Regions from separate parts of the Mesorhizobium sp. M8A.F.Ca.ET.202.01.1.1 genome, predicted to be linked through region 3. Evidence: predicted binding sites of a transcription regulator. Region 3 holds the regulator's gene; each other region holds the start of a gene.

Region 1 (6,056 bases), on a different contig from region 3:
AATGAGGCAAAATACTACAACAATTCCTATCTCAGCGACGCCAGCGACACGGTCAAGCTAGACAAACAGAAAGGCGACAACCGGCTCGGCATCGACTTCAGCGGCCTCGACAGCGATCCCGACAAAGCCACCAAGGAACAGGTTGCCAAATATGTGGCGCCGGCCAAGGAACTTATCACCGAGACAGGAACTCCCGTCACCGTTGGTCCCAACCGTTCCTGCCCGACCCCCGTCGTTCCCCTGACCGACGATTTCGACAAATTGCGTAAGGCGGCGAGCCAGATGACGGAATGGAACGGCTCCGGCACCAACGTCTCGGAGGGGCTGTCCTGGGGCATGCGGGTGCTCTCGCCCGGCGCGCCCTATACCGGCGGCGCGCCATTCAAGACGCCTGGCGTCAGCAAGATCGTACTCCTGCTCACCGACGGTGAGAACGTCGTCTACGGCGCCAGCCAGCAATCGACGAAGTCCGACTACACATCCTACGGCTATCTGGCGGGTGGCCGCTTCGGGTCGGACAATCAGACGACGGCGGCCCGCAATGTCGACGGCTGGACGAAGAGCGTCTGCACGCAGTTGAAGAACCAGGGCGTGCAGATTTACACGATGGTGCTGCAGTCCGACACCGCCGCCAACCGCACGCTTTACAGCGCCTGCGCTTCCGATCCGAGCGATTATTATGCCGTCAACGATCCGGCCAAGCTGCCGAATGTTTTTCAGCAGATCGCCAACAAGTTCTCGAAGCTGCAACTGACGAATTGAGCGCCCGATGCCGAGAGCGCGCGATACATCCGGGGGGTCCAGACCTCAACTCGTATGGGCGACAACCTTGTCGACCGTCTCGGGGAAGAAGTCGGGCGCGGCATGGCGCTTGCCGAACATCATGTCGTACTGGATCAGCCGGAAGTCGCGGATCGCCGGGTCGATCTCTTTCTGACGCGACCAGTCGGCCGTGGCCGCGCCGGCCGGCGTGAGCAGCAGGTTGCGGTCGACAACGCGATAGCGCTCCCGCATCTCGCCCAGGAAGCCGGTGTAGTAGGGGTGGGTGATGCCCGCGGCGGTGAGGATATGATAGGGCAGGAACGCAGGACTCACCGTCCCCAGATTCTCGACCGGGCCCGAACGGTTCGACCAGATGATCAGCGGAGTCGCGTGATGTTCGAGAGCGGCTTCCGGCGTCGGTTCCTTGCGGGGCGCGACGTTGTCCTTCAGGAAGCCGGTCTCGACATAGACCGGCCCGAGCGGCGGCAGGTGGTCACCGAAAAAGGCGACAATCGTTGGCCGCTCGCGCGTCTTGGCCCATTCGATCAGCCGCTCGAGGCCGCGGTCCGCGTCGGCTGAACCCTCGGCGTAGGAGAGCAGCGAGTCCCGCGCCCACTGGCTGATCGGCGCCTGCACCGAGTGGGTCGGGTTCGAATAACGGTTCGGCTCATACGGGCCATGGTTCTGCAGGCTGACCGCGAAGAAGAAGACGGGGTCGTCGCTGGCGTCGGCTTCGCGGATGATCTCGTCGGTCATCGCGGCGTCGGATGCCAGCGGTCCGCGCTTTTCCATAGGCGGCAGCGTTTCTTCCGATTTGAAGTCGTTGAAGCCGAAATCGGCATAGACGGCGCCGCGATTCCAGAACCAGTTGGTGCCTGGATGGATGGCGCGTGCCCTATAGCCTTCGCTCTTCAGGAAGGTCGCCATCGATGGCGTCGGGGTGCGTACATACTGCTGGTAGGGGATGCTACCGGCCGGCAGGAAGGCGTTCGAGAACCCGGTCAGCGCTTCGAATTCGATATTGGCGGTCATGCCGCCGAATTCGGGCGAGAACATCGAGCCCGAGCGGAGCGACCGCACATTGGGGATCGGATCGGGCGTGATGGTGACGCCGGGCAGCTTGGTCGAATCCCAGAAGGATTCGCTCATGACGATGATGATGTCTGGCTTCTGGGCCGGCACCGAGGCGCTCACATCGGGCCTGTCGATCGCCGCGATTGCCTTGTCGGAATAGCCCGGCGGGGCAGAGACGTGCGCCATCGGCACGTTGAGCGCGAAGGCGAGCGCAAAGCCGTTGGAGGCGTAGTTTTCCTTCTGGTCCCACATAATCGGGATGATCTGCAGCCGGTCCCTGGTCCACGAGAAGGTGGCGTAGTCCATGATTGAGACGAAGAAGGCGAGCAGTGGCACCGCCAGCGTCAGCCGGGCGAGGCGGCCCTTGTGGCTGAGGGCTGGAACCTTGCGGCGCCAAAGACGCCAGCCGTAGACGAGCAGGGACAGGCCGACCACGATGCCCGCGACCATGGCGAGCGCGGTCATTGGCCGCTCGCGCACCAGCAGAGGCAACAGCGCGAAGATCTGTCGGGCGTAAAGGAAGTCCGTCGGATAGAGCGGGTCGCCGAGATAATGCGACTTCTGGTGGCCGACAAAGGCCAGCGATAGGGTCAGCGGCGCGACGATCATCAGGCTTTGATGACTGCGGCCGAGCACGGCATCGAGGCCGATCAGGACCAGCGCGAACACGACGATGGTGGTCCAGCCCGGCTTGAACGGCTGCAGGAAGAAGGAAACGGTGCCGGCGACATCACCGCGCACGATCAGTTCGATGGCGAACACCATGACGGCCGAGATCGCCAGGCTGATCAGCCCGTAGCGGACGACCGGCCATCGCCGGCCCGGCAGATAGCCGGTGGACGGATCGTCTTCCAGGAATTGCGGCGCGGCGTTGCCGGCACGTTTCGAACTCTTTGCCACTTTAACTTCCCACCCAAAGACAACCCACGTCATTCGATTGTCATATAATTGTCACGCAAAGCTAGCGCCTGTGACGGAAATAAGAAGAGCCAGCAAACGATTCGTGAGCGGTTTTCATCAGGTGTGATCGCCAAAAAGCCCTTTCGGAACAGGCACTCGCTCAAGGATACGGCCTTCGGCATGGGCTGAAGTGGCTTGACTTGGCGGCCTGCCTTGCGTCACAGGCAGGGAAAATTCGTAGTATCACGCAAGCAGAACCAGTCTGGGGAGCCCTCGCATGGCCGTCGCATTTACCTTTCCAGGACAGGGCAGCCAGGCTGTCGGCATGGGCAAGGATCTCGCCGATGCCTTTCCCGAAGCGCGCAGGGTCTTCCAGGAAGTCGATGATGCGCTCGGCGAAAACCTGTCGAAGCTGATCTGGGAAGGTCCCGAAGAGACCTTGACGCTGACGGCCAACGCGCAGCCGGCCCTGATGGCGGTATCGCTGGCGGCGATCAGGGCGCTGGAAGCGCGCGGTTTCTCGCTGAAGGACCAGGTCGCCTATGTCGCCGGCCATTCGCTGGGCGAATATTCGGCACTCGCCGCCGCCGGCTTCGTTTCCGTCGCCGATGCCGCTCGTCTGCTGCGCATTCGCGGTAACGCCATGCAGGCGGCGGTGCCGGCCGGCGAGGGCGCCATGGCGGCGATCATCGGGTTGGAGCAGGCCGATGTCGAAGATGCCTGCGCCGAGGCCGCCAAGGGCTCGATTTGCCAGATCGCCAACGACAATGGCGGCGGCCAGCTGGTCATCTCAGGTGCAAAGGTCGCGGTCGAGCTGGCAGCGAAACTGTGCACCGATAAGGGCGCCAAGCGTGCGCTGATGCTGCAGGTGTCGGCGCCCTTCCATTCGGCGCTGATGGCGCCGGCGGCCAACGTCATGCGCGAGGCGCTTGCCGGCGTGGCAAAGACCGCGCCAGTCGTTCCCGTCGTGTCCAACGTATCGGTGCAGCCGTCGACCGATCCCGACGAGATCGCCGGGCGCTTGGTCGAGCAGGTGACCGGTCGCGTGCGCTGGCGCGAAACGGTGGAATGGTTCGGCGCCAACGGCATCACCACGCTTTACGAGATCGGTGCCGGCAAGGTGCTTTCGGGACTGGCTCGCCGCATCAACCGCGATATCGCCACCGCGTCCGTCGGTTCCTCGGCCGAGGTCGAGGCGGCACTTGCGGCGCTTGCATAAAGCGCCATTTGAGACCATCCCTATAAGGGGCGCCCTCTTCTCAACCTGGAGACAAAAATGTTCGAATTGACCGGCCGCAAGGCGCTTGTCACCGGCGCATCGGGGGGCATCGGCGAGGCGATCGCCAGGGTGCTGCATGCGCAGGGCGCGATCGTCGGCCTGCACGGCACGCGCGTCGAGAAACTGGAAACGCTGGCCTCCGAACTGGGCGATCGGGTCAAGCTGTTCCCGGCCAACCTGTCGAACCGTGACGAGGTCAAGACACTCGGCCAGAAGGCGGAGGCCGATCTCGAGGGCGTCGATATCCTGGTCAACAATGCCGGCATCACCAAGGACGGCCTGTTCGTGCGCATGTCGGACGCCGACTGGGATACGGTGCTGGAGGTCAATCTCACCGCCGTTTTCCGGCTGACCCGTGAACTGACCCACCCGATGATGCGCCGCCGCCATGGCCGCATCATCAACATCACATCGGTGGTCGGCGTGACCGGCAATCCCGGCCAGGCGAACTACTGCGCCTCCAAGGCCGGCATGATCGGCTTGTCCAAATCGCTGGCGCAGGAAATCGCCACCCGCAACATCACCGTCAACTGCGTCGCTCCGGGCTTCATCGAATCGGCGATGACCGACAAGCTCAACGAGAAGCAGAAAGAGGCGATCATGGCGGCGATCCCGACGAAGCGCATGGGCACCAGTGCCGAAGTGGCGTCCGCCGTTGCTTATCTGGCTTCGAACGAGGCCGCCTACGTAACCGGGCAAACCATCCACGTGAATGGCGGCATGGCGATGATCTGAGCGAGCTCCGGCAGCAACATCGCCGCGCTGTGAAAACCCACCATTTCGGCTTGGACCTCGGCAATTTTTCGTGTAATGCGGCCCGCAACCCGGCGGTTCGGGCAAAAACCGGTCCGTGGCCGTTGCGTTTCCGGCAGGACCATCTTTCAGCTTGATTAGCGGCATTCCGCCCGCTAACGAAGACAGACAAACAAAAGACGAGGATGCCCCAAATGAGTGACACCGCAGAGCGCGTCAAGAAGATCGTCATCGAGCACCTTGGCGTCGATGCCGACAAAGTGACGGAGCAGGCGAGCTTCATCGATGATCTGGGCGCTGACAGCCTCGACACGGTTGAACTCGTCATGGCGTTCGAAGAAGAATTCGGCGTCGAGATCCCCGACGACGCAGCAGAGACCATTCTGACCGTTGGCGATGCGGTGAAGTACATCGACAAGGCTTCGGCCTGACGCTTTCCGCAGTCGTCACCGGGGAGGACCTGCGATGAGGCGTGTCGTCGTCACGGGCCTTGGCCTGGTTTCGCCGTTCGGCATGGGCTTCGAGCACGGCTGGAAGCAACTGCTGACCGGCCGCAGCGCTGCCAAGCGCGTCACCGAGTTCGAAGTGGACGATCTTGCCTGCAAGATCGCCCACGTCATTCCGCGTGGCGACGGCTCCAACGGTACGCTCAATCCCGAAGCCATTCTCGAGCCGAAGGAACTTCGCAAGATCGGCGACTTCATCCTGTACGGGATCGCGGCCGCCGATGAAGCGCTGAAGGATTCCGGCTGGCAGCCTTCCACCGAAGAAGAGCGTTGCGCCACCGGTGTGCTGATCGGCTCCGGCATCGGCGGTCTCGAGGGCATCGCCGAGAACGCGATCATCCTGAAGGAACGCGGCCCGCGCCGCATCAGCCCATTCTTCATTCCCGGAAACATCATCAATCTCGTGTCGGGCCAGGTTTCGATCCGGCACGGATTGAAAGGCCCCAACCACGCTGTCGTCACCGCTTGCTCGACCGGCGCGCACGCCATTGGCGACGCCGCCCGGCTGATCATCTTCGGCGATGCCGACATCATGCTGGCCGGCGGCGCCGAATCGCCGGTGACCCGACTTTCGCTCGCCGGCTTCGCGGCCTGCCGGGCACTCTCGACCGAGCGCAACGACACCCCGCAAACCGCCTCGCGGCCCTACGACCGCGACCGCGACGGCTTCGTCATGGGCGAGGGGGCCGGTGTCGTGGTTCTGGAAGAGCTCGAGCATGCCAAGGCGCGCGGCGCCAAGATCTATGCCGAGGTGACCGGCTACGGTCTGACCGGCGACGCCT
Region 2 (6,056 bases), on a different contig from region 3:
CACGAAGCGCTCGGCCGCATCCGCGCCGGCGCCAAGGGCCTGTCGGAGGCCATTGCCTCCGCCGCCGCGAAGTAATCCGGAACCATTCCTGATGTCAGTTCGCCATTTCACCGATCTTTCCACCGTTTCCGAAGGCGATTTGCGCTTCATGCTGGATGATGCGGTGACGCGAAAGGCGCGTCTCAGGGCCGGCGAGCGGACCAAGCCGCTCGAAGGCAAGGTGCTGGCCATGATCTTCGACAAACCGTCGACGCGCACGCGCGTTTCTTTCGACGTCGGCATGCGCCAGCTTGGCGGCGAGACCATCATGTTGACCGGCACCGAGATGCAGCTCGGCCGCTCCGAGACCATCGCCGACACCGCCAAGGTGCTGTCGCGCTATGTCGACGCCATCATGATCCGCACCACCTCGCACGAGCGGCTGCTAGAGTTGACCGAGAATGCCACCGTTCCGGTGATCAACGGGCTGACCGACGACACCCACCCCTGCCAGCTGATGGCCGACATCATGACTTTCGAGGAGCATCGCGGTCCGGTGGCCGGCAAGACCATTGCCTGGACCGGCGACGGCAACAACGTGCTACACTCGCTGCTCGAGGCCTCGGCACGGTTCCGCTTCAATCTCAACGTCGCCGTACCCGAAGGCAGCGAACCGGCGCAGAAGCATGTCGACTGGTCCAAGGCGCATGGCGGCAAGCTGCATTTCACCCGCTCGCCCGAAGAAGCCGTCGACCAGGCCGACTGCATCGTCACCGACTGCTGGGTGTCGATGGGCCAGGAACACCGTGCCCGCGGCCACAATGTCTTCTCGCCCTATCAGGTCAACGCGGCGCTGATGGCCAAGGCAAAGCCCGACGCCCTGTTCATGCATTGCCTGCCGGCCCATCGCGGTGAGGAGGTGACCGACGAGGTCATCGACGGACCGCATTCGGTGGTCTTCGACGAGGCCGAAAACCGGCTGCACGCCCAGAAGGCCGTGCTTGCCTGGTGTCTCGGTGCTTGATGTGTCTTGTTGCTTGATATGTCTTGGCGCCTGAAATGCCCAGGCGCTTGATCTGCGGGGGCGCGATGCCTATCTGCGCCGCATCACGCAAATCAAGCGCGTTTGGACGCATGTGCCCACCAGGGCCGCATGGCCGCGCCCTGGAGCTTTGTCATGTTGGAAAGCCATCAAGTGACTGAACATCACCCCAAACTCGGCGAGTTCGGCTACGCCGGCGACGATCACGTCGTTCCCTTCGAAGTCGGTCCGCTCGACGTGCGTGGCCGCACGGTGCAGCTCGGGCCGATGCTCGACGCCATCCTTGGCCGCCACGACTATCCCGAGCCGGTCGCCCGCCTGCTGGCGGAAGCCTGTGTGCTGACGGTGCTGCTCGGCACCTCGCTCAAGTTCGAAGGCAAGTTCATCCTGCAGACCGGTACCGACGGGCCTGTCGACATGCTGGTCGCGGACTTTTCCACGCCCTCGGCGCTGCGCGCCTATGCGCGTTTCGACGCGGATCGGCTCGAAGCGCTGGTCGCGGCCGGCGAGACCTCGCAGCAAACGCTGCTTGGCAGCGGCGTGCTGGCGCTGACCATCGATCAGGGCGCCCATACGCAGCGCTATCAGGGCATCGTCCAGCTCGACGGCGAAACGCTGGAAGACGCGGCGCGCACCTATTTCCGCCAGTCGGAACAGATCCCGACGGATATCAGGCTCTCGGTCGCCAAGCTGCTGACGCCCGGTATCGGCGGTGCGCGCGAGCAGTGGCGCGCCGGCGGCATACTGGCGCAGTTCCTGCCGCAATCGCCCGAGCGCATGCGCGTCCCGGACCTGCCGGGTGGCGATGGCGATCCGCGCGAGGAAGTCCACGATCCGGCCGATAATTCCTGGCAGGAACTCCTCGCCTTGCTGGGCACCATCGAGCCGACCGAGCTGATCGACCCGACCATCGGCGCCGAGCGGCTGCTCTATCGCTTGTTCCACGAGCATGGCGTGCGCGTCTTCGGCGGCGTCCCGGTCACCGACCAGTGCTCGTGCTCCAGGGACAAGATCCGCGATATCCTCGAAGGCTTCTCCGCGCAGGAGATCAAGGACAGCACCGAGGATGGCGGCATCCACGTCGCCTGCGAGTTCTGCTCGACCCAGTACGACTTCGATCCGGCCGAGTTTGCGGCTCAGTAAAGCTAGTCCCTTCTCCCCGTCACTATACGGGGAGAAGGTGCCGGCAGGCGGATGAGGGGCAGCGCCAGCGTTAGTACAGGAGCTCCTTGGCTCTATCTGAAGAAATTCTCGCAAGCTCGGCGCTGCCCTCATTGTCCTGCCGGACGGTCGTCACTCGAAAAGCCAAGCAATTGGCTTTTCGTCCGCTTCGCGGACCATTCCTCAACTCCCCCGTATAGTGACGGGAGAAAAGACGCTAATTCACCGTGCGCCTTGTCCCCGGCAGATCGAGCGAGAAGGCGGGGATGGCGATGTCGAAGGTCTCGCCGCGCTTGTTGCGCATCGTGTAGCGTCCGACCATGATCCCGGACGGTGTCGAGAGCGGGCAGCCGGACGTGTATTGATAGCTGTCGCCGGGATTGAGTTCCGGCTGGTCGCCGACAACGCCCGGCCCGCGCACTTCCTCGACCCGGCCGGCGCCATCGGTGATGTGCCAATAGCGCGACAACAACTGCACGAACTCGTCCGACTGGTTGTCGATCGTTATCTGATAGCCCCAGACATAGCGGTTCTCCGAGGGATCCGAACGGTCCTCGAGATAGAACGGCCTGACCTGCACTTCGATGTTGCGCGTCACGGCGCGGTACATGAGCGGCTCCAAAACAACCCGATGACTTTCAGCGCTCCCGGTGAGCAGGTCAACGTGCGCGTCTTGTCGCGGCTGACCTTGAACCGCAGGTGCCGGCAAAGAATGTCATTTAAGTGACACACGACAATGGTGGTGTGCACGAACCGGGCGACTCGGCGCTCTGTCGAACTGTTGAAAACGGCCACGATGCCGGCCGCCTTTCCGGAGTGACCAGATCTCGATGGAACTCACCTTCATAGCCGCCTCGCTTTCGACCGCACTCATCCTTTCAAACGCCGCCAGCATTTCGCTCGCCGCTTCACAGCTGAAACGGCGCAACACGATCGCCCCGCCAGCCGGCAAGCCGCAACCGGTCTCGATCGTCGTCCCGTCGCGGGGCGTCGAGCCGTTCACGCATGAGACGCTGGAACGCGCCTTCGCCCTCGACTGGCCACGCTACGAACTGATCTTCTGCGTCGCCCATCCCGACGATCCGGTGGTCAAACTGATAAACAGGGCGATTGCCCGGTTTCCCAAGGTGCCGGCCCGGCTGCTGATCGGTGACGACCGCGTCAGCGCCAATCCAAAGCTCAACAATTGCGTCAAGGGTTGGGAAGCGGCACGCCACAACTGGGTCATCCTTGCCGATTCCAACGTCCTGATGCCGAGGAACTATGTCGAGCACATGATGGCGGCATGGCGGCCCGACACCGGCCTTGTCTGCTCGACGCCGATCGGCTCGCGGCCCGAGGGTTTCTGGGCCGATGTCGAATGCGCCTTCCTTAACACATTGCAGGCCCGCTGGCAGTATGCCGGCGAGGCGCTCGGCCTCGGCTTTGCCCAGGGCAAGAGCATGCTGTGGAACAAGCCGATGCTGGATGCCAATGGCGGCATTCGGGCGCTGGCCGCCGAGATCGCCGAGGACGCTGCCGCCACCAAGCTGGTGAACGGCCTCGGCTTGCGCGTCAATCTCGTTGCCGCGCCCTTCGAGCAGCCGCTCGGCCAGCGCACGCTTGGCGAGATCTGGTCGCGTCAGGCCCGCTGGGCGCGCCTGCGCCGCGTCACCTTCCCGCTGTTCTTCGCGCCCGAAATCCTGACCGGCGCGGCGGTGCCTCTCGCGCTTGCCCTGGTTGCTGCGGCGAGCGCCGGCATCAGCCTCTGGGCAACCGCGATTGCCGTGTTGGCGGCCTTCTACCTTCCGGAGTGCGCACTGGCCTTGTCCAAGGGCTGGTACCTGTCGCCGCGCATGGTCGCGGCCATGATTGCGCGGGACGTGATGCTCCCAACCCTCTGGGCGCGCGGCTGGCTCGGCGGCGCCGTCGACTGGCGCGGCAACGTAATGACCATCCGCACCAAGGCGGCCGAACTGGAGGAGACGCCGTCGCGCGCCTGATCGCCGCGACCGACGCTCCCAAACAGCCTATTTGGCGGTCTTCAGCGCCTGCGCGATGTCTTCCAGCAGGTCGTCGGCGTCCTCCAGGCCGACCGACAGCCTGAGCGTCCCTGGCCCGATGCCGAGTTCGGCGCGGGCCTCGTCGCTCAGGTTCTTGTGCGTCGTCGTCGCCGGATGGGTGATCAGGCTCTTGGCATCGCCGAGATTGTTCGAGATCAGCACGATGTCGAGGGCGTTCTGCAGCGCGAAGGCCGCCGGCTTGCCGCCCTTGACGTCGAGGCAGATCAGCGTCGAGCCGCCCGACATCTGCTTCTTGACGATGGCGGCCTGCGGATGGTCGGCGCGGCCGGGATAGATGACGCGGGCGATCTGCGGCTGCTCGGCCAGGAAGTCGGCGATCCTGCCGGCGCTTTCCGTCTGCTGGCGCACGCGCAGCGGCAGCGTTTCGAGCCCCTTCAGCAAGGTCCAGGCATTGAACGGCGACAGGCTGGGGCCGGTGTGGCGGAAATAGTCGTGCAGGTTTTCGTCGATCCACTTCTTGTCCGACAGGATGACGCCGCCGAGGCAACGGCCCTGGCCGTCAATATGCTTGGTGGCCGAGTAGACGACGATGTGCGCACCAAGCTGCAACGGCTTCTGCTGCAGCGGCGTGGCGAAGACATTGTCGACGACAAGCCGCGCGCCGATCGAATTGGCAAGCGAGGCGACGGCTGATATGTCGACGACTTCCAGCGTCGGATTGGTCGGGCTTTCCAGGAAGAACAGCTTGGTGTTCGGCCTGACCGCCTTTTCCCAATTGGCGATATCGGTGCCGTCGACCAAGGTCGCCTCGATGCCATAGCGCGGCGCCAGCGTCTCGACCACCCAGCGACAGGAGCCGAACAGCGCGCGCGCCGCAATGATATGATCGCCGGCCTTGACGCTGCACAGAAGGGCCGCGGTCACCGCCGCCATGCCCGACGCCGTGGCGCGCGCGTCCTCGGCGCCTTCGAGAGCGCACATGCGCTTTTCGAACATGTCGACGGTCGGGTTGGCGTAACGCGAATAGATGAAGCCAGGCTCTTCGCCCTTGAAGCGGGCTTCCGCCGCCTGGGCGGTTTTATAGACATAGCCCTGGGTCAGGTACATCGCCTCGGCGGTTTCGCCGAATTGGGAACGCAGGGTTCCGCCATGCACGAGTGCCGTCTGAGGTTTCCAGTTGCGCTTCTTGGTGCTCATCGCTTTGTTCCAGACACAAAAAAACCGGCCGCGAAAGTCGCAACCGGTCCATACGGCCTTGCGGCCCGACGGTCCTTTAGCGACTTGTTTAACGTGGCTGCAAGCCGACCGGCCAAATCACCACGGGATAACGACCCTTTAGACCCGCGCCACGCTTGCGTCAATTGCCGGCTTCATTAAGAGGTTTGTACCAAGGCAGGTTCCGCAAAAGTGCCCGGTGGTTTTGCGGCAAGAACCTGCACCAAAAGAGACCAGTCTTGGGCGGAGCCAGACTTTGCGGCAGACAGGCATTCTTCCTGATCAGGACATTTCGGCGCTGTTCAAGTCCGGCGCGCTGAAGTCGCCGCGCGCGCTCGATGCCGATCAGATCCAGCCGGCGAGCCTTGATCTCAGATTGGGGAAAAAGGCCTGGCGGGTGCGCGCCTCGTTCCTGCCCGGCCCCAACCACAAGGTCTCGGAAAAGCTCGATCGGCTGCAACTCCACGAGATTAATCTGACCGAAGGCGCGGTTCTCGAAACCGGCTGCGTCTATATCGTGCCGCTGCTCGAAAGTCTGGCCCTGCCGGCTGGCATTTCGGCTTCGGCCAATCCGAAGAGCTCGACCGGGCGGCTCGACATCTTCACCCGCGTCATGACCGATCGCGGCCACGAGTTCGACAAGATCGCCGCCGGCT
Region 3 (6,056 bases):
CTATCCGTCGCCGTCATCGATTATGCCGGCCAGGTGGTCGCCGAGGAGCAGCGCCGGCTGGACACGCTGACCATGTCGCGCGAGGCGCTGATCGGCGAATGCACGGCAATAGTGCGCCGCCGCATCGAGGACCCCGATCTCGATATCCGCAGTGTTGCCCGCATCGCGCTGGCGATCCAGGGCATCACCGACACCAAGGCGCGTGCCATGCTGTGGTCGCCGATCACGCCGCAGACGGACATTGCCTTCGCCGACATACTCGAAGCCGAATTCGGCATCCCCGCCACCATGGAGAACGACTGCAACATGATGGCGGTGGCGTTGCGCTGGCGCGACCCTCAACGCTACCGCGACGACTTCATCGCCATCCTGCTCTCGCACGGCATCGGCATGGGCCTGGTGCTCAAGGGCGAACTGTTCACCGGCACCCATTCATCGGGCGGCGAATTCGGCCACATGATCCATCGCCCGGGCGGCGCGCTCTGCCGTTGCGGGCGGCGCGGCTGCGTCGAGGCCTATGCCGGCAACTATGCCATCTGGCGTAATGCCAGGCAGCTTGGCGAGGACGCCGAACCGGTCGCCGATGTCAGCGACGCGCAGATGCGGACACTCGCCGCGACGGCAAGGGAGAAAGACGGACCGGAGCGCGAAGCCTATCGCAAGGCGGGCGAGGCGCTGGGCTATGGGCTGGGCAGCCTGTTCGCGCTGATCGACCCGGCGCCGGTCGCCATGGTCGGTGTCAGTGCCGCCGCCTTCGATCTGATCGAGCCGGCCTTGCGCGAGGCCATCGCCCAGACCGCCGGCGGCCAGCATTCGGAATCGATTTCCTTCGACACCGAGCCGAACGAACTGCCGCTCATCCGCGAAGGCTGCGCCATGCGCGCCTTGACCTTCGTCGACCAGGAGATTTTCGCGCCGGGAGTGCAGGCGAGAGGCAGTGCTGGGAAGAGCGTGGCCTGAGCGAACGCTCCGGTGAATGAATCACCACCAATGCTGGAGGTTGGCCGAGCGCCCTCAAGGTCGTGATCCCTGGGCGGAGCAGCCGCGAAGCGGCGTCGCGGAGACCCTGGGATCCATGCCGTGACCTCGATCGTAGAGTGCAACGGCGCAGAATTCTGCACTGCGGCGACGCGTCGAGGTCCCGGCATGGATCCTCGGGTCTGCGCCGCGTCGCTTCGCTCGCGGATGACGAAGTCAGGGGCGTAGCCGCCCTCGACCTAGTCTTCCCTGATCGCGTAGCCCGCTCCGCGGATGGTGCGGATGACGTCGGGCATGCGGCCATTGTTGACCGCTTTGCGCAGCCGGCCGACATGTACGTCCACCGTGCGCTCGTCGATATAGATCGTCTCGCCCCAGACATTGTCGAGCAACTGGCTGCGCGAGAACACCCGGCCGGGATGGCGCATCATGAATTCGAGCAGCCGGAACTCGGTCGGTCCGAGCCGGATTTCGCTCTTCTTGCGATAGACCCGGTGCGATTCACGGTCGAGCACGATGTCGCCGACCTTGAGCACGCTGGACAGCACTTCCGGCTTGGCGCGACGCAGCAGCGCCTTGACCCGGGCCATGAATTCCGGCGTCGAGAACGGCTTGACCAGATAGTCGTCGGCGCCGGTCGAAAGGCCACGCACGCGGTCGCTCTCCTCACCGCGCGCCGTCAGCATGATGATCGGCAACCTCTCGGTCTCGGGCCGCATTCGCAGGCGCCGACAGAGTTCGATGCCGGAAACCGCCGGCACCATCCAGTCGAGCACCAGGAGGTCGGGCACATTCTCCTGGAGGCGGATCTCGGCTTCGTCGCCGCGCGTCACCACCTCGACCTGATAGCCTTCCGATTCCAGATTGTAGCGGAGGAGCACGCCGAGCGGCTCCTCGTCCTCCACCACCATGATGCGTGGCGCGATCATTGGCAGATCATCCTATCGTCAAGCCGCCGGCGCCGACATCGCCGTCTCGTCCTGCTTAGGACGATTGGCGGGCAGTTGCGTTCCGGTCAGCACATAATACGCATTCTCGGCGATGTTGGTCACATGGTCGCCGATGCGCTCGAGATTCTTGGCGCAGAACAAGAGATGCGTGCAAGCCGTGATGTTGCGCGGATCCTCCATCATGTAGGTCAGCAGTTCGCGGAACACCGAGGTGTATTTGACGTCGATGCGTTCGTCGTCATTCCTGAGCTTGGCGAGGGCGGCGGCATCGCCGGCCGCATATTCCTCGACCACGCCCTGCACCTGGATCAGCACCAGCTGCGCCATGGAATCGATCGAGTGCGACAGGTCGCGCGGCGTGGCGGTGAGGCCGACGGAACCGACGCGCTTGGCGATGTTCTTGGCAAGGTCGCCGATGCGCTCGAGGTCGCCCGCCATGCGGATCGAGCCGACGACATGACGCAGATCGTCGGCCATCGGCTGGCGCTTGGCGATCAGGGTGATGGCGCGGTCGTCGAGTTCGCGCTGGCGCGCATCCATGATGGCGTCGTCGGAGACGACGCGCTGTGCCAGCGCGTTGTCGGAATTCAGCAGAGCCTTGGTGGCGCCGCCGACCATCGTGCCGGCGAGATCGCCCATGTCGCTGATCAGCCTGCTGATCTGTCCGAGATCCTCATCGAAGGCTGCGACTGTGTGTTCGGCCATGATCCTGGTCCTCGTATGCGTGATATCAGCCGAAGCGGCCGGTGATGTAGTCCTGCGTGCGCTTCTCGCGAGGCGACGTGAAGATCTTCTCGGTCTTGTCGAATTCGACCAGTTCGCCCAGATACATGAACGCCGTCTGGCGCGACACGCGCGCCGCCTGCTGCATGTTGTGGGTGACGATGACGATCGTGTAGTCGGCCTGCAGCTCGTCGATCAGTTCCTCGATCTTGGCGGTCGACAGCGGATCGAGCGCCGACGCTGGTTCGTCGAGCAGGATGACTTCCGGCTTCACCGCCACGGTGCGGGCGATGCAAAGACGCTGCTGCTGGCCGCCCGACAGGCTGAGGCCGCTGGCGTTGAGCTTGTCCTTGACCTCGGTCCACAATGCCGCGCGCTTCAGCGCCTGTTCGACACGGCCGTCCATCTCGGACTTGCTGATCTTCTCGTAGAGACGGACGCCGAAAGCGATGTTCTCGTAGATCGACATCGGGAACGGCGTCGGCTTCTGGAACACCATGCCGATCTTGGTGCGCAGGAGATTGAGATCCTGCGAGCGGTCGAGGATGTTCTGGCCGTCGAGCAGCACCTGGCCGTCGGCGCTCTGCTTCGGGTAGAGCTCGTAGATGCGGTTGAAGACGCGCAGCAGCGTCGACTTCCCGCAGCCCGACGGGCCGATGAAGGCGGTGACGCTGCGCTCGGGCAGCGACAGGCTGATATCCTTCAACGCCTTCGACTGGCCGTAGTAGAAGTTGAGGTTCTTGACCTCGATCTTGGCCTTATCCACGGCCACTTCGGGCGTGTTCAACTCGGTGGACAACATCGGTTTCATCTGTCCTCTCTGCGTCCGGTAAGGCTGCGGGCGAAAATGCTCAGGCCGAGAACCGTCAGGGTGATTATGAGTGCGCCGGTCCATGCCAGTTGCTGCCATTCCTCATAGGGGCTGAGAGCGAACTGGAAGATGGTGACAGGCAGGCTGGCCATCGGCGCGTTGAGATTGCTCGACCAGAACTGGTTGTTGAGCGCGGTGAAGAGCAGCGGCGCCGTCTCGCCGGAGATGCGGGCGATGGCGAGCAATATGCCGGTGACGATGCCGGAGAGCGCGGCGCGGTAAGCGACAGATTTGATGACCACCCAGCGCGGCGCGCCGATCGCGGTGCCGGCTTCACGCAGCGCGTTCGGCACCAGGTTGAGCATGTCCTCGGTGGTGCGCACCACGACCGGAATGACCAGGATGGCCAGCGCAACGGCGCCGGCAATGGCGGAGAAATGTCCCATCGGCCGCACCATCAGCTCGTAGACGAACAGGCCGATGATGATCGATGGCGCCGACAACAGGATATCGTTGATGAAGCGCACGATGGTGGTGAGCTTGGAGAAGCGGCCGTATTCGGCCATGTAGGTACCGGCGAGCACGCCGATCGGCGTGCCGACGATCACGGCGATGATCGTCATCACCACGCTGCCGTAGATGGCATTGAGCAGGCCGCCGGCGTCGCCGGGCGGAGGCGTCATTTCGGTGAACACGGCCAGCGAGACGCCGGACAGGCCCTTGTAGAGCAGCGCGCCGAGGATAAGCGCCAGCCAGGCGAGGCCAATGCCGGCGGCGACGACGCACAGCGTCATCATCACGCCATTCCTGCGCTTGCGGCTTTGGTGAAGCGATGCGGCTGTGGACATCGGTCAGGCTCCCGTACGGGCGTCGATGCGCATCAGCATGTAGCGTGCGATGGCAAGGATGAGGAAGGTGATGACGAACAGGATCAGGCCGAGCGCCACCAGCGAGGAGGTGTAGAGATCGCCAACGGCTTCGGTGAATTCGTTGGCGATGGTCGCCGAGATCGTCGTGGCGGGCGCGAACAGCGAAGTCGAGATGCGGTGCGCGTTGCCGATGACGAAAGTGACGGCCATCGTTTCGCCGAGCGCACGGCCAAGGGCGAGCATGACGCCGCCCATGATACCGATCCGGGTATAGGGAATGACCACGCGCCGCGTCACTTCCCAGGTCGTGCAACCGATGCCGTAGGCCGACTCTTTCAGCACCGACGGCACGGTGTCGAACACGTCCTTGGTGATCGAGGTGATGAAAGGCAGGATCATGATGGCGAGGATCATCGCCGAGGTGAGCAGGCCGATACCATAGGGCGGGCCGGCAAACAGATTGTTGAGCCCGGGAACACCATGGAACAGCCAGATGATAAAGGGTTGCACCGTCGTCTGCAGGAACGGTGCCAGCACGAACAGGCCCCAGATGCCGTAGATGATCGAGGGGATGCCGGCGAGCAGTTCGACCGCCATGCCAATCGGGCGCCGCAATGCGCGCGGGCAAAGTTCGGTGAGAAAGATCGCGATGCCAATGCCGAGCGGCACGGCAATCAGGATGGCGATGGCGGATGTGATGATGGTGCCGTAGATGGGCGCCAGCGCACCGAATTTCTCGGTCACCGGGTTCCAGCTTTCCGTGGTCAGAAAGGAGAAGCCGAAGGTCGAGAGCGCTTGCCAGGAACCGGCAAACAACGAGATGGCGACGCCGCCAAGCAGGACCAGAACCAGGATCGCGGCGGCACGGGTCGCCGCATGGAAGATCGTGTCCGTCAGCGCGAAACGTCTGACGATGGCATCGCGCGAGCCCTTGATGGCTGGCAAGGCTTCCTGGACAGCACTCATGTCAAGCTCGGCTCTTTGTGTTGAGAAAAAGGAGCGCCGCGCAAAGCGGCGCTCCTTCGGGTGATGTTACTCGCCAGCGTAGACCGGCTTGCCGCCGGCCTGGATGTCGGCCTTCCACGAAGCCTTGATCAGATCGACGACGCTGTCGGGGATCGACACGTAGTCGAGCGCCTTGGCGGTTTCCTTGCCGTCCTTGTAGGCCCAGGCAAAGAACTTCAGCGCTTCGCCGGTGGCGGCGGCATCGTCCGGAGCCTTGTGGATCAGCACCCAGGTCGAGGCGGCGATCGGCCAGGTGGCGTCGCCGGGCTCGTTGGTGATGATGACGTTGAAGTTCTTGGCAGTCTTGAAGTCGGCATTCGAAGCGGCAGCGCCGAAGGATTCGAGCGACGGCTCGACGACCTTGCCGGCTGCATTCAGCATCTTGGAGTAGGACAGCTTGTTCTGCTTGGCATAGGCATATTCGACGTAGCCGATGCCGCCGTCGGTCTGCTTGACGGTGTTGGCAACGCCTTCGCTGCCCTTGGCGCCGACGCCGGTCGGCCATTCGACAGCCGTGTCCGAACCAACCTTGTCCTTCCAGTCGGGCGAGAGCTTCACGAGGTAGTCGGTGAAGTTGAAGGTCGTGCCCGAACCGTCCGAACGATGCACGACGGCGATCGCGGTCGACGGCAGGGTGAGCGAGGGGTTCAGCGCCTTGATCGCGGCGTCATCCCAGGTGGTGATGGCGCCGAGATAGATCTGGGCCAGCGTCTTGCCGTC

The links. Region 3 encodes PhoB, which activates phosphate uptake and scavenging genes when phosphate is short. Its sites were predicted from a motif close to TGTCATNNANCTGTCAT; they were not measured.
Region 1: a site for PhoB is predicted at 2,775-2,791, ahead of EN845_RS03790 (LTA synthase family protein). Genes of this name have one in related genera too.
Region 2: a site for PhoB is predicted at 2,896-2,912, ahead of EN845_RS26210 (ceramide glucosyltransferase). Genes of this name have one in related genera too.

The regions. Positions count from the first base shown of each region.
Region 1 covers NZ_SRUN01000001.1:701,447-707,502, reverse strand. The annotation lists gene EN845_RS03795 (pilus assembly protein) at 1-762, shown strand, start outside; gene EN845_RS03790 (LTA synthase family protein) at 808-2,769, opposite strand; gene fabD (ACP S-malonyltransferase) at 3,014-3,955, shown strand; gene fabG (3-oxoacyl-[acyl-carrier-protein] reductase) at 4,013-4,750, shown strand; gene EN845_RS03775 (acyl carrier protein) at 4,963-5,199, shown strand; gene fabF (beta-ketoacyl-ACP synthase II) at 5,234-6,056, shown strand, end outside.
Region 2 covers NZ_SRUN01000013.1:215,984-222,039, forward strand. The annotation lists gene EN845_RS26190 (aspartate aminotransferase family protein) at 1-75, shown strand, start outside; gene argF (ornithine carbamoyltransferase) at 92-1,003, shown strand; gene EN845_RS26200 (Hsp33 family molecular chaperone) at 1,133-2,164, shown strand; gene apaG (Co2+/Mg2+ efflux protein ApaG) at 2,400-2,792, opposite strand; gene EN845_RS26210 (ceramide glucosyltransferase) at 3,013-4,164, shown strand; gene EN845_RS26215 (O-succinylhomoserine sulfhydrylase) at 4,192-5,382, opposite strand; SAM riboswitch at 5,439-5,516, opposite strand; gene EN845_RS26220 (2'-deoxycytidine 5'-triphosphate deaminase) at 5,657-6,056, shown strand, end outside.
Region 3 covers NZ_SRUN01000007.1:226,845-232,900, reverse strand. The annotation lists gene EN845_RS17555 (ROK family protein) at 1-960, shown strand, start outside; gene phoB (phosphate regulon transcriptional regulator PhoB) at 1,218-1,907, opposite strand; gene phoU (phosphate signaling complex protein PhoU) at 1,926-2,633, opposite strand; gene pstB (phosphate ABC transporter ATP-binding protein PstB) at 2,659-3,462, opposite strand; gene pstA (phosphate ABC transporter permease PstA) at 3,459-4,310, opposite strand; gene pstC (phosphate ABC transporter permease subunit PstC) at 4,314-5,297, opposite strand; gene pstS (phosphate ABC transporter substrate-binding protein PstS) at 5,364-6,056, opposite strand, start outside.